One region of the Hydrogenovibrio thermophilus genome, then DNA from elsewhere that is predicted to be linked to it. Evidence: predicted binding sites of a transcription regulator. Region 1 holds the regulator's gene; the other holds the start of a gene.
The links. The regulator HrcA, encoded in region 1, represses chaperone genes, less so after heat shock. The targets are predictions, from matches to a motif close to TTAGCACTCNNNNNNNNNGAGTGCTAA.
Positions count from the first base shown of each region.

Region 2: the regulator HrcA is predicted to act here: its motif matches at 1,903-1,929, upstream of EPV75_RS02220 (co-chaperone GroES).

Region 1 covers NZ_CP035033.1:1,050,451-1,058,301, reverse strand. Annotated here, with positions in the region: gene dnaJ (molecular chaperone DnaJ) at 1-446, opposite strand, end outside; gene dnaK (molecular chaperone DnaK) at 687-2,606, opposite strand; gene grpE (nucleotide exchange factor GrpE) at 2,763-3,320, opposite strand; gene hrcA (heat-inducible transcriptional repressor HrcA) at 3,500-4,528, opposite strand; gene EPV75_RS04865 (NAD(+) kinase) at 4,716-5,591, shown strand; gene recN (DNA repair protein RecN) at 5,629-7,311, shown strand; gene EPV75_RS04855 (hypothetical protein) at 7,384-7,851, opposite strand, start outside.
Region 2 covers NZ_CP035033.1:473,106-480,956, reverse strand. Annotated here, with positions in the region: gene groL (chaperonin GroEL) at 1-1,514, opposite strand, end outside; gene EPV75_RS02220 (co-chaperone GroES) at 1,556-1,846, opposite strand; gene proB (glutamate 5-kinase) at 2,084-3,214, opposite strand; gene cgtA (Obg family GTPase CgtA) at 3,218-4,264, opposite strand; gene rpmA (50S ribosomal protein L27) at 4,407-4,664, opposite strand; gene rplU (50S ribosomal protein L21) at 4,756-5,070, opposite strand; gene ispB (octaprenyl diphosphate synthase) at 5,333-6,298, shown strand; gene EPV75_RS02190 (hypothetical protein) at 6,300-6,914, opposite strand; gene EPV75_RS02185 (IS30 family transposase) at 7,490-7,851, shown strand, end outside.

The sequences.
Region 1 (7,851 bases):
CCGGAGCCGTCACAGGCTTCACACAACTCTTTGGTTGGAATACGGATATCGACGGTGGTGCCGGACACCGCGTCTTCCAGTGAGATTTCCAATTCGTATTGCAGGTCGTTCCCCGGCTGCGGGCCGCGACGGCCACCAAAACCACCTCCGAAGATATCGCCGAAGATATCGCCGAAGTCCGCAAAACCGCCGCCTCCGAAGCCGCCTTGGCCCGCACTACCGTCTACGCCGGCATGACCGAACTGATCATAGGCCTGGCGTTTTTGCGGGTCGGACAGGATTTCATACGCTTCGGACGCTTCCTTGAACTTATCTTCGGCGTCTTTGTTGTCCGGGTTACGGTCCGGGTGATAACGCATCGCCAGTTTTCGGTAGGCTTTTTTGATTTCGCCGTCCGACGCCGTGGCCGATACTTCCAGAATTTCGTAGTAATCTCTTTTGCTCATAATGATTCAGATATCTTGTTAAATCGGTCAATTAATATTCAAAACCATACGATAAAACCGAAAATGACCAGGCCTGGCGATTTTCCAGAAACGGTCGGGGTTATCCTATCTTTTTGAATGGTAATTGAACCGCAAAGTCCATTGCGCAGTGAGGCATAAAAAAACGGGCCATTCTTGAGAATGGCCCGCATTATACCGATTTTGGTATTCAATTAGGCCCTGTTATCGAACCTAACCGAATTATTTTTTGTCGTCGTTGACTTCTTCAAACTCGGCATCGACGATGTCGTCATCGGCATTATTGGCGGAACCTTGCTCCTGCGCACCGGCATCGGCGCCCGGTTGCTGAGCATAGGCTTTTTCGGCCAGTTTCTGACTCGCTGCCGCCAATGCTTGCGATTTTTCATCGATGGCCGCTTTGTCGTCGCCTTTCACAGCTTCTTCCAAGTCGGCAATCGCTTTCTCGATCGCTTCTTTCTCGGCCGCATCCACGCCTTCGCCTTGTTCTTCCAACAGTTTCTTCGTACCGTGGATCATGGCATCGGCCTGGTTACGTGCTTCCACCAACTCTTTCAGCTTGGCGTCTTCCGCGGCGTGCGCTTCGGCATCCTTCACCATCGCTTCGATTTCGTCTTCGGACAGACCGGAAGACGCTTGAATGGTGATGTGCTGCTCTTTGTTGGTCGCCTTGTCTTTCGCCGAAACGTTCAGGATACCGTTGGCATCAATGTCGAACGTCACTTCGATTTGCGGCGTACCACGTGGCGCCGGTGGGATTTCGTCCAGATTGAACTGACCCAGCGATTTGTTACCGGAAGCCACTTCACGCTCACCTTGCAGGACATGAATGGTAACGGCCGCCTGATTGTCTTCCGCCGTCGAGAAGGTTTGCGACTTACGCGTCGGAATCGTCGTATTTTTCTCGATCAGTTTGGTCATCACGCCGCCCATGGTTTCAATCCCCAAGGAAAGCGGAGTCACGTCAAGCAACAGTACGTCGTTCACGTCACCGGAAAGAACACCACCTTGAATGGCCGCCCCCATGGCAACCGCTTCATCCGGATTCACGTCTTTACGTGGTTCTTTACCGAAGAACTCTTTTACTTTCGCTTGCACCATCGGTACACGTGTGGAACCACCGACCAAAATCACGTCGTCGATTTCAGAAGCCGACAAACCGGCGTCTTTCAATGCGATGCGACATGGCTCGATGGAACGCTCAACCAAACCTTCGATCAAGGATTCGAACTTGGCACGTGTGATTTTCATGTTCAAGTGTTTCGGACCGGTGGCATCCGCCGTCACATACGGCAGGTTGATGTCGGTCTGTTCACGGGAAGACAACTCGATTTTGGCCTTTTCCGCAGCTTCACGCACACGTTGCAGTGCCAACTTATCCAGTTTCAAGTCCACGTTCTGGTCTTTCTTGAACTCTTCGGCGATGTAATCCACGATGACGTTATCGAAGTCTTCCCCACCCAGGAACGTGTCCCCGTTGGTCGACAGTACTTCGACTTGTTTTTCACCGTCCAGATCGGCCACTTCGATGATGGAGATATCGAAGGTCCCGCCACCCAAGTCGTAAACCGCGATTTTGCTGTCCGCTTTGACTTTGTCCATACCGTAAGCCAAGGCCGCAGCCGTCGGTTCGTTGATGATACGCTTCACTTCCAGACCCGCGATTTTACCGGCATCTTTGGTGGCTTGACGTTGCGAGTCGTTGAAGTAAGCCGGTACCGTAATAACCGCCTCGGTCACTTCATGGCCCAGATAATCTTCAGCCGTTTTCTTCATTTTCATCAACGTACGCGCAGACACTTCTTGCGGAGACAATTTCTTGTCACCGACTTCCACCCATGCATCGCCATTATCGGCAGGAATGATTTTATAAGGCACCATATCCTTGTCTTTTTGCACCACGGCATCGTCGGCACGACGGCCAATCAGACGCTTGATGGCGAACAAAGTGTTTTCAGGGTTGGTCACCGCTTGACGCTTGGCCGAATCCCCGACCAAGACTTCACCGTCGTTTGCGTAAGCCACGATGGAAGGTGTGGTACGAGCCCCTTCCGCGTTAGGAATGACTTTGGTTTCTTTCCCTTCCATTACCGCGACACATGAGTTCGTTGTCCCGAGGTCAATCCCGATAATTTTTCCCATTCGTTTATCTCCAAATTTCATGGCTTCGCGAGGCAAAGCCTTTCAAATTAATACGTAAAGTTTTTTGTGTTAGCTTTTATATAGGGGGCGCCTGAGATTATTCAAGGGCGGCATCGAAAGTTTTTTCGTATTTTTTCGCCCTTGGCCGTTTACCGCTTATTGCGCCACCACAACACGCGCCGGACGGACCAGACGCTCGTTCAGAACATAGCCTTTCTGGAAGACTTCAATCACCGATTGCGATTCGTGATCCGGCGACGGCACCATGGTCATGGCTTCGTGCAATTGCGGGTCAAACTTCTCGCCCGCCGGGTCCACACGCTCCACATTGAACTTCTGCATCACGTCCAGGAATTGCTTGAATGTCATATCCAAGCCTTCACGGATGCTGTCCGCGGAGGCATCATCTTTCGATGCCGCGTCCAAGCCCATTTCCATGGAATCCAATACCGGCAGCAATTCGCCAACGAATTTTTCCAACGCAAATTTATGCGCGTTTTCCACGTCCAAACGGGTACGACGTTTTAAGTTTTCCATATCGGCCAGGGTGCGCAGCGCCAACTCTTTTTGCGCATCGGCTTCTTTTTTGGCCTCGTCCAACATCGCTTCCAGGTCATGTTCGACGGCGTCTTCGGCTTGGTGGGTTTCTTCGGAAACACCGTCTTCCGCCGTTGGAATGTGTTCTTCGTTCAGTTCTGCCTTGTTTTCAGACATAAAAATCTCCAGAAGTTGATAACTGTAAAATCAGGGGGTTTATAAGGACGCTTTTCAGGGTTTCAAGCGCCCAAAATGAATTTTTTGCATTAAATTTTGCGAAGACGATTCAGGACGGTGTCGTTCCGCGCAATCCCGAAAACGACCAGGCCTGGTCGTTTTGGATGATTCCGTGTTGATCACTTATTGAGTAGGGAGCTGAGAATCCGTGCGGTCATATCGACACGCGGCACGATTTTATCGTACGGCATTCGACTCGGCCCGACCACACCCAGCACGCCCATCACTTCGCCGTCACGCTCGTAAGGCGTAGTGATGACGCTGCAGTTCTGATAACTTTCATTGCCGCATTCCTGGCCGATAAAAACTTGAACGCCCTTGGCCTGCATGCTTTTATTGAGCAGATTGAGCATATCGGAATGCTCTTCGAAGGATTGAAACAAGGCGCGCAGCTTTTCGGCATCGGCCAGTTCGTCGTAATTCAACAAATTGGTCTGACCGGAAATAAAATACGGCATGCCCTGCTTCATTTTGTCGTCAATGACTTCATCAGTGGCTTCGACAATCGACACCATCAGCTGGTCCATGGTTTTGCGCAACTCGTCCATGCGCTGCACCAGCAGTTGTTTGACTTCATACAGGTGACGGCCGGCGAAATGCGCGTTCAGGTAGTTGCCCGCCTGTTCCAAATGCGAGGCCGACACCGGCTCGTCAAATTCGATGACCCGGTTTTGAACATCCAAGTCGTTCAGCACCAGCACCACCAAAGCGCGCTTGTCGTTCAAACGCACAAAGTCGATATGGCGCAAGACTTCCTGTTCTTGGTTCGGCAGCATCACCAAACTCGCCATGCCCGTCAAGCCGGACAAAATCTGCGAGGCGGAACCCAGCAACTCCTCCTGAGTTTGCGCTTTATCGAAGCCTTGTTCGATTTGCTTCATCGACGAGGCATTCAACGGCTGCACCGTCAGGATCGAATCCACAAACACCCTAAAGCCGTGCTCGGTGGGTACGCGTCCCGCGGAGGTGTGCGGCGAATGAATCAGCCCCATCCTTTCCAGGTCTGCCATGACATTACGAATGGTGGCGGAACTGACCGAAACGTCCGGCATTTTCGCCAGCACGGATGACCCGACGGGCCGTCCCTCATTCAGGTATAATACCATTAAGTGTTTGAAAAGCAGTTGTGATCGTTCATTCAAGTTCATACAGCGCAGCGACACTCGTCATTCTTTAACGGATGTTAGGCAAAAATAGTACTTGCTTAACGTAAAATGATGCTTAATATTCTAGCTCATAAATTGGACTCAAAAGCATTATGGGTATAAAACGGAAATTTTCAAGAGGCGGATGACGACCAACGACTGTCAACCCGCTCGACGAAGGATATAACGCATGTTCAGTAAAATCGGAATTTTCGCCAAATACAACGGCATTCAGTCCTGGGAAGTGATTGATAAGCTGATTCTGTACTTTCAGGAAAAAGACAAGCGCGTGTTGCTGGATCAACGCTCCTGCTCGGATTTTCCCATTGACCGTTACGGCATTGAACGCCAGGAACGTTCCGAACTGCTGGAAACCATCGATTTCGCGATTGTCGTCGGCGGCGATGGCACCTTTCTCGACGTGGCGCGTTCCATCGTCAATTACAACATTCCGATTCTCGGCATCAACCTCGGGCGTTTGGGCTTTTTAACCGACGTGTCACCCGACACCATGCTTGACACCCTGGACGAAGTGCTGGCCGATGATTACCAATGCGAAGAACGCACACTGTTAAAAGTTGTCATCAAAAAAGACGGCGAAACCCTGTTTGAAGAAGTGGCCTTTAACGATGTGGTGCTGCACAAAAACGATTCGCCGCGCATGATCGAATTCGAAACCTTCGTCGACAACCGTTTTCTGAACAGCCAACGCTCGGATGGCCTGATCGTCTCCACGCCAACCGGCTCCACCGCCTATTCACTATCCGCCGGCGGCCCGATTGTCGACGCCGGCTTGAATGTGATTTCACTGGTCTCCATCAACCCGCACACCATGAGTAACCGCCCGGTGGTGGTGTCCGGCGACAGCGAAGTTCTGATTCGACCGCACGCCAACTGCTGCAGCGTGGCGTCCATCATTTGCGACGGCCAGCGTTCCTTTCAATTTATGGCACACTACGAAACCATCGTGACGCGTCACCCCAATTTCATTAAAATGGTCCACCCGAAAAACCATGATCATTACGAACTGCTAAGAGCCAAACTCAACTGGGGACAAAAGCTGTAAATGCGCCGTCACAGGCACCGAGCAACTTAGGAGCGACATGCTACAAGAACTGACCATTCAAAACCTGGCCTTGATTGAAAAACTGCACCTGAATTTCGAATCCGGTTTCACCACCTTGACGGGTGAAACCGGCGCCGGTAAATCGATTTTGCTGGATGCCCTCGGGCTGGCGTTGGGCGAACGCGCCGACAGCGCGCTGGTTCGCCATGGCACACCCAAAGCGGACATCACCGCCGATTTTGACATTACCCATTTACCGGACGTCCAAAACTGGTTAACCGAAAACGAACTGGATGAAGACAACAGCTGTCTGCTACGCCGTACGCTCTCATCCGAAGGGCGCTCCAAAGCTTACATCAACGGACTGCCCGCTTCCGTTAGCCAACTGAAAAGCCTGAGTGCCCTGCTGATTGACATTCACGGTCAACACGAACACCAGACCCTGATGCACACCAGCAAGCAACTGGCGCTTCTGGACGCTTACGCCAAGCACGACGACCAGCTGGCGGAAACGGCCGAATCCTACCAGGCCTGGCAAATATTGAACCGACGCTACGAAGAACTGCACGCCTCGCAAGCGGACCGCCAGAGCAAACTGGAATTATTGGAATTTCAATTGTCGGAATTCGATAAGGTGCAGCCGCAAGCCGATGAATTCGAAACCTTATCGGATGAACAAAACACCTTGTCGCATGCCAGCGAAATCAAACAATCGGTGTACAACGCCTATGAAGCGATTGAAGGCGACGACGGTTTGACCCATAAACTGTCGCAAGCCATTTCCGAGTTGGAAAACGTCAGCGAGTTTTCACCGCAACTGGCCGAAGCGCTGGCGCAACTCAACTCCATTCAAATCGACTGTCAGGCCGTGGCCGACGACATTCAAGCGCAAAACCATCACGTCGAACTGGACCCGGAACGCTTGCAAGCAGTCGATGAACGCCTGTCCGAACTGTTTGGGCTGGCGAAAAAATACCAACTCGACCCGGAGCAACTGATCACCAAACATCAGGAAATTCGTGATGCGCTGGCCGAACTGAGCGACTCCGGCGCCTCGCTCGACACCTTGAAACAGGAAATCGACCAGGCCTGGTCGGCATTCACCCAACAGGCCTCAAAGCTGCATACATCACGCACCCAGGCCGCCAAACGCCTGAGCGAGAATGTCACCGCGTCCATGCACACATTGGGCATGGAAAACGGCTTGTTCCAAATCGATGTCAACACCACCGACAAAGCCAGCAAACTCGGATTGGATCAGGTGCACTTCCAGGTCACCGCCAATAAAGGTCAGCCACTGCAACCCTTGGCAAAAGTCGCTTCCGGCGGAGAGCTTTCCCGCATTAGCTTGGCGATTCAAGTGGCCAGCGCCGAAGTCGCCAGTTTGCCGTCGATGATTTTCGATGAGGTCGATGTCGGCATCGGCGGCGGCATCGCCGAGGTGGTCGGTCAAAAAATGCAACAACTGGGGCGTCATCGTCAGGTTTTTTCCATCACTCACTTGGCACAAGTGGCGGCATACGGCGACCAGCAACTCATTATCCGCAAACATACCGAAAACGACCAAACTAAAACCCAAGTCACCCAACTGGATGACGACGCGCGGATTGAGGAATTGGCGCGGATGCTCGGCGGCATGAAAATCACCGAGCAAACGCTGAAACACGCGGAAGAAATGCTCAGTTTAGCTCAACAAACGGCGCAGCAAACCCGCGCCTGAACAATTGGGCTTTCCATAAAAAAACCGGGCATGGCCCGGTTTTTTTATGGTGTTGATTGAATCAGTTTGGTTTTACGGAATCAATACCGCTTCCTTCACACCGGTCGGTTCATCCGCAGGCGGTTCCAGCCAGACAGTGTCTTTCAAGGATTTGATGTGTGGCGTGCGACCATAAATATAGCTTTGCTCATCCACAATCACCTTATAGGCCTTGTTCAAAGCCTTTGCCCGTTCCGGAGACGGTAACAACAGATAACCGATGTCGCCATGCAGTCGCTCCAACGCCTCGGGCTTCACCTCGCCCTTTTCATCGAAGAATTTGGCGATGACTTCCGGGTTATTGCGGAACTCGTTTCCGGAACCGTTTTCCAGCAAATACTGGGTATATTCATAGGTGCCGTCCGACCATTTCGGTTCCGGAATGCCCGACAGACCTTTTTGCGTCCAATGGTACCAACCGCCTTGAAAGGCATCGGCGTCCAGTTTACGCGGAAAGGCAAAACTGGTGTCGGTGGTCTGACTGATCCCGGCATGACAGCC
Region 2 (7,851 bases), 580 kb from region 1:
GCGTTTTGCAAGGCCGAACGCGTGACTTTCGCCGGATCGATGATACCGGCTTCCAGCATATCGACATAGGTTTCAGAAGCGGCATCGAAGCCCATATTTCCGTCGGATTCCATTACTTTATTGACGATAACGGAACCTTCCAGACCACAGTTGGCCGCGATTTGACGCATTGGTTCTTCCATAGCACGCAAAGCGATTTCGATACCGACTTGTTGCTCGTCGTTATCACCTTTCACTTTCACTTTAGAACGGGCGCGAACCAAGGCCACACCACCACCGGCTACGATCCCTTCTTGAACCGCGGCACGAGTCGCGTGAAGCGCATCGTCAACACGATCTTTCTTCTCTTTCATTTCGACTTCGGTCGCGGCACCCAGCTTGATCACCGCAACACCGCCGGACAATTTCGCCAAACGTTCTTGCAGCTTCTCTTTATCGTAATCGGATGTGGTGTTTTCCACTTGAGAGCGGATTTGCGCACAACGTGCATCGATGTCTTCTTTTGAACCGGCACCGTCGATCAACTTCGTGCTGTCTTTACCAACGACCGCAGACTTGGTTTCACCCAACATGTCCAAGGTCACGTTGTCTAAGGTCAAACCAACTTCTTCGGAAATCACGGTACCACCAGTCAAGACCGCCATATCCTGAAGCATCGCCTTACGACGCTCACCGAAGCCAGGCGCTTTGATGGCCGTGGCTTTCACGATGCCGCGCATGTTGTTGATAACCAATGTCGCCAAGGCTTCACCGTCAACATCTTCCGCAATAATCAACAATGGACGGCCGGCTTTGGAAACCGCTTCCAAGGTAGGCAACAAATCACGGATGTTGGAGATTTTTTTGTCGTGTAGCAGGATGTATGGGTTTTCCAGCTCCGCAACCATTTTTTCCTGATTGGTCACGAAGTAAGGTGATAGGTAACCGCGATCGAATTCCATCCCTTCAACCACAACCAGTTCGTCGTGCAATGAAGAACCTTCTTCAACGGTGATCACACCTTCGGTCGATACTTTTTCCATGGCATCGGCGATCATCTTACCAACCGACGCATCGGAGTTGGCCGAGATAGTCCCAACCTGAGCAATCGAATCGGTTGTGGTACACGGTACGGACATTTTTTGAATTTCTTCAACAACCGCTTCCACCGCTTTGTGGATACCACGGTTCAAATCCATCGGGTTCATACCGGCCGCAACCGATTTCATCCCTTCACGAACGATGGATTGTGCCAAAACGGTCGCCGTGGTGGTACCGTCACCGGCCACGTCGTTGGTTTGAGAAGAAACTTCCTTCACCATTTGCGCGCCCATGTTCATGAACTTGTCTTCCAATTCGATTTCACGTGCAACGGAGACACCATCTTTGGTGACGGTTGGGGCACCGAATGATTTTTCAAGAACCACGTTACGGCCTTTTGGCCCCAAGGTTACTTTAACCGCATCCGCCAGGACATTGATCCCTTCTACCATTTTTTCGCGGGCGTCTAGGCCCAATCTTACGTCTTTTGCCATCTTTCAAATCCTTCTATTAAAACGTTTCAATAATGCTTAAATTACTCAACGATTGCGATGATGTCGTCTTCACGCATCACTTTCAAAGCTTGCCCGTCTTCGTCTTTCACTTCCTGACCGGAATATTGACCGAACATCACTTTGTCGCCAACCTTGACCGTCATCGCGATAATGGAACCATTATCGGCGGCCTTACCAGGCCCAACAGCGACCACTTCGCCCATGTTTTCTTTTTCTTGAGCGGAACCAGGTAGCAGAATGCCACCGGCCGTTTCTTTTTGCTCTTCAACTTGACGAACGACCACACGGTCATGCAACGGTTTAATTTTCATAGGATTCTCCTAAACATTTGATAAATGAGGGTACTAGATTACTAAGTTTTCAATAATTAGCACTCTACCACATAGAGTGCTAATTATTTTATAAATCGGTTTGTCACTGTCAAGCCTTATGGGGGCAGTTATTTTTTTTTCAAGGAATGGAGCGGAAAATTTCCGTAAAAAACCAAAAACGCCCAGGCCTGGGCGTTTTTATGAGAAGAGATATTTCGACCGAATGTGAATGGCGGCTTAATCCACCAAAACCAGATTATCGCAATGAATCAAAAACTCGCCTTCCGAATAGCCAAGCAAACCGGCAATGTCCGAAGAGGGATGACCGATGATTTTCTCGGCCTCATGATAAGGATAATTGACCAACCCCCGCGCCACTTCCTGGTTTTTTTCATTGACGCAAATCACCATCTCACCGCGCTGAAATTCGCCGTCGATCGCTTTGACACCGATCGGCAACAAGCTTCGGCCGGAAGATTGCAACGCTTTTACCGCGCCGTCGTCCAACACCAACTGCCCTTTGGCCTGAAGATGCCCGGCCAACCAGCGCTTACGCGCGGTTAAAGGCTCTAAATCCGGAATCAACAAGGTGCCAAGATTCTCTCCGGCCTGCAACCGCGGCAAAATATTCTCTTCCCGACCGGACGCAATAAACGTCGCCGTTCCCGAACGCGCCGCGCGTTTCGCCGCCATCACTTTGGTGTACATCCCGCCTTTGCCAAGACTTCCGCCTTCCGGACTGGCCATGGCTTCGATATCTTTACGGCTGACTTCCGCTTCCGAAATCAGCGTAGCGTGCGGATTGGTGCGCGGATTATCGTTATACAATCCGTTTTGGTCGGTCAGAATCACCAACACATCTGCCGACACCAGGTTCGCGGTCAGAGCGGCCAAGGTATCGTTATCGCCAAAACGAATCTCATCGGTCACGACAGTATCGTTTTCGTTGATAATCGGCACCACATGGTGCTCCAACAGAGTTTGAATGGTATTGGAGGCATTGAGGTAACGGGCACGATTCGACAGGTCATCGTGCGTCATCAGAATCTGCGCGGTGCGGATACCATTTTTCGCAAACTCGGATTCATAAGCCTGCACCAACCCCATCTGCCCGACTGCGGCGGCGGCCTGCAACTCATTGATTTCGGACGGCCGCTTGGTCCAACCCAAACGCTGCATCCCTTCCGCAACCGCACCGGAAGACACAATCACCAGCTCGATACCCTGCTCTTTCAGCTGCACCATCTGCGACACCCAATTCGCCAACGCGGCCTGATTCAGGCCTTTACCGTCGTTGGTCAGCAAAGCGCTGCCGATTTTCACCACCCAGCGGCGCGATTTTGTGTGAATGTTTGAACGTGTGACCATTTTCTATGACTCTTCGTCGCCTTCTTCTTCCAAGGCTTTCAAACGATTTTGCTCCAACCCGTAGGCAATCTCTTTCATCAACGCTTCGGTGCCGGTTCGATTCACGGCCGAAATCGCATACACCGGTCCTTGCCACCCCAGCTGCTCGATAATATCGTTGCACAGTTCGCTGGCGTCTTCTTCGAGCAGCAGATCGGTTTTATTCAGCACCAACCAACGCTCTTTTCCAGCCAAAGCCTCACTGTACTTTTCCAGCTCTTTTTCGATGACGCGCACCGATTCAACCGGATCGGAATCATCAATCGGGGCGATATCGACCACATGCAACAACAAACCGGTTCGCGACAGATGCTTCAAGAACTGCACACCCAACCCCGCGCCTTCCGATGCGCCTTCAATCAGCCCCGGGATATCGGCAATGACAAAACTCGACTCCGGCGAGACCCGCACCACCCCCAAATTCGGGTAAAGCGTGGTAAACGGATAATTCGCGACCTTCGGACGTGCGGCGGAGACCGCGGTAATCAGACTGGACTTACCCGCATTCGGCAACCCCAGCAAACCGACATCCGCCAACACCGACAACTCCAGCCCAAGGTTACGCTCATCACCCGGTTCACCCGGGGTACATTGACGCGGCGTACGGTTGGTACTGCTTTTGAAATGCACATTCCCTAGACCGTGGCGGCCACCCTTGGCCACCAGCAACACCTGATCGTGCTCAACCAGGTCGCCAATCACTTCTTGCGTATCCAAATCGCGCACGATGGTGCCGACCGGGACCGGAATAATCAGGTCTTCCCCGGCTCGACCGGTCTTTTGCTGCCCCATTCCGGCCTGGCCGTTCTGGGCTTTATAGTCTCGGGTATAACGGAAATCAATCAAGGTGTTGATGTTGCGATCGGCAATCAAGTAAATACTGCCGCCATCTCCGCCGTCACCACCGTTCGGCCCGCCGAACGGAATGTATTTTTCACGCCGAAAACTGGCCACGCCGTTTCCACCGCGACCGGCCACTACCCGAATATTGGCTTCATCAACAAATTGCATGATTTGAAATCCTAATGTGTCTGTCCTAAGGCGCACCGAGCGAGATAATGCTGTTTATTTTAGCCCAGCCAATCACCTTAACCTAGAAATAAAAAAGCCCCGACTCGCGGGGCTTTCTGTCAACAATTTTGGCAGACTGGAATCAGTCGGCTTTAATTGTTACGTAAGTACGTTGAGGCTTACCTTTGGTAACGAAAGCAACTTCACCCGTCGCTTTTGCAAACAAAGTGTCATCCTTACCGCGACCAACATTATCACCGGCGTGGAACTTAGTACCACGTTGACGAACGATAATGCTTCCCGCTAGAACTTGCTCACCACCAAAACGCTTAACGCCTAGTCGCTGAGCATTAGAGTCGCGACCGTTTTTAGTACTACCTGCAGCCTTTTTATGAGCCATGGTGACATCTCCTGTTAATCTGTCTGCTCCCTACTCAGAAACAACTCAGATTGTATTAATCTAATTCAAAACTGACTGAATCAGTCCGAAATTACGCTGAAATTCCTGTGATTTCAACTTCCGTATAATTTTGACGATGGCCTTGCTTAGAACGTGATCTGTTCTTACGACGACGGAACTTGATGATTGTCACTTTCTTACCACGACCGTTTGCTGTAACGGTTGCCGCAACTTTGGCACCTTCAACAAGAGGCGCACCTACTTTAACGTCTGCACCTTCACCAACCATCATGACCTGATCGAATTCTACTTTATCCCCTTCGTTTGCATTTAGGGATTCAACACGTAGAACCTGACCTTCACGAACACGATATTGCTTACCACCGGTTTTAATTACCGCATACATTCTTGGAAACTCCCGGTTTCAAATATTCATTTATTCTGTTATTCACGCCGTCAGTAACGGCAAAGGCGGGATTATATAACCTTTTATATTAGAGGTCAAACCCCATATCGGAAATAATTTATAAAATAATTTCAAACACTTTTTAAATATCCCGGCTGGCCTACGGATTACCGAAAAAACCGATTTATAACTTTGCTTCCCGTCCGTTTCATACTAAACTTTGCCTCTCTGAGACTAACAAGTAACACATACAACAAAATACATGACGCTTTCTGAAATCCGACAACTTATCCAGTCCGACATCCAGGCCACCGACCAATTGATTCTGTCTCGCCTGGCTTCCGATGTCGTGCTTATCAACCAAATTGGCCATTACATCGTCAACAGTGGCGGAAAGCGTTTAAGGCCGTTATTGGTATTATTGTCCGCCCGCGCCTGCGACTACGACGGACAAGATCACTTGACCTTGGCCGCCGTCATCGAATTCATTCACACTTCCACGCTACTGCACGACGACGTGGTGGACGAATCCGAAACCCGTCGCGGCAACAAGACCGCCAATGAAGTCTGGGGCAATGCCGCCAGCGTATTGGTGGGGGATTTTCTTTATTCACGCTCGTTCGAAATGATGGTGGAACCCGGTCTGATGCGTGTCATGGAAATCATGTCGGAAACCACCAACGTCATCGCCGAAGGCGAGGTATTGCAATTGCTGAACTGCCACGACGCCGACACCACCACTGAACGCTATATGGAAGTCATCCACCGCAAAACGGCCAAACTCTTTGAAGCCGCCACCCTGCTCGGGCCGGTTCTGGCAAACAAACCGAATCTGGAAGAAGGCTTTGCCGCTTATGGGCGCCACTTGGGAGCCGCTTTCCAATTAATCGATGATGCACTGGATTACATGGCGGATGCCGATGAGTTGGGGAAGAACCTGGGGGACGATTTAGCCGAAGGCAAGCCAACCTTACCGTTGATTTACATTCTGGAAAACGGCTCCGAGGATGAAAAAGCGCTGGTTCGCCGCGCCATCGAAACCGACGGCATTGCGTTGCTTCAGGAAGTCACCGACATTATTCAAAATTCCGGCGCTTTAGCATTTACTCAAAGCGTAGCGCAATCCGAAGCGGACAAAGCCAAAGCGGCTTTGAATGACTTGGCGGATTCACCACTAAAAACCGCTTTATTGTCACTGGCCGACTTAGCCGTTAACCGCAACCACTGAATTACTGACGCAAACGCGACGGCATTTTATGCTTATTGTTGCTGCCAAAATGTTTGTCTAGGGTCCGCTGCAATTCGTGGTGCTCGCGCTCGGCTTCTTCCGCGGCTATCGCTTCTTCCAGTTCCTTGCGTTCAATATCCACAAACCGTTTATACAGGTCCAGATTATCGATTTTGGTTTTATCCCAATCGATTCGGCGTAACAGCCAGTTAACGAAAAATCGAATCACGTGACACTCGTCTTTACTGGCGTACAGCAATTCCGGCTTTGGCCGGAAGCCATGCAAACGCTCCACCAGAATCAACTGCTGATCGACATCCGGGCTCAACCGCAAGAACCCCTGCTGACTCTCATCAAAGCTGGTACTGTAATAGATACGCACCACTTTATTGATACTGAACATCGCCTTCGTCAAAATGGTCGATTCCCGCTTGCCATTCACACCGACGGTGTAAATGAAAATATTCTGAGTCATAATCGAGCGCGCAAACCGCTCCACCTCGTCGAACGGCACGGTTTTTTTCAAGTCTTTCTCCAGAAGGTGAACCTGGCGCAACTCTTCCGACTTACGCTCCAACTTCTTAAAGAAATATCTTAACGCTGGGCTAATTTCCATTTTATTCATCCTAGACACCTCTATAGAAGGTATCGGCCAATCCACCAAAGCATTAAACAAAAAACACCATCATTCCTGCAGAAACAAAAAAGGGCCTAAAAAGGCCCTTTTATAACAACCGGTTAGACAAGCATCAACCTTTAAAATGGTTATTTTTACAAAACCTGACCGCTCTTTCGTGAAATTATCTTTCTCTTCAACCGGTTAACATAAGCCTTGATCAACAAAATCTCTGAGAATGTTCACAAAAACCAGCTTTTTCGGCAAACCTGAGGTTTTTATCAACATTCGCAACTCACCCAGAAAGCAACCCTCTTCTCTAGCTCAGGACACCCCAAATCCCACGCAAACTATTCTATTGATAGTTAACATCATACAAAAAACAATAATGTTTAAATAAAAATAATTCAAATTTCATATCTTTTTTAAAAAGATTTTAAACATCCAATAAAATAAATTCAAAAAGGATTTAAAATCCTGAATTCAGATAATAACCGCAACACCTGAAAAATAATGATGTGGAGGCCAACTGCCCTAGAATGGTTGTTCCCACACAAAACATTCAGGTGCCAAAGATGACACGGTTCAGACAGTTGACCATTGAAGAACGATACCATATTCAGTTTCATTTTGAACTGGGATTGAGCTTAAGGCAGATTGCCAAAGCCTTAAACAGAGCCGCCTCAACCATTAGCCGAGAGCTCAGACGCAATCGGCAATCGCCCTGTAAATACTGGGCACCGATGGCACAGGATAAGGCAGACGATCGGCGCAAGAACGCTGATAAACAACGAATAACAGACGCCTGGCTCATTGAGCAGGTGCATTATTATCTGACGCAGTATCAGTGGTCGCCTGAGCAGATATCGGGGTACCTGGCAAGAATGCATTCGGTCACAGTCAGCCATGAATGGATTTACCAGTATCTGCTGCGTGA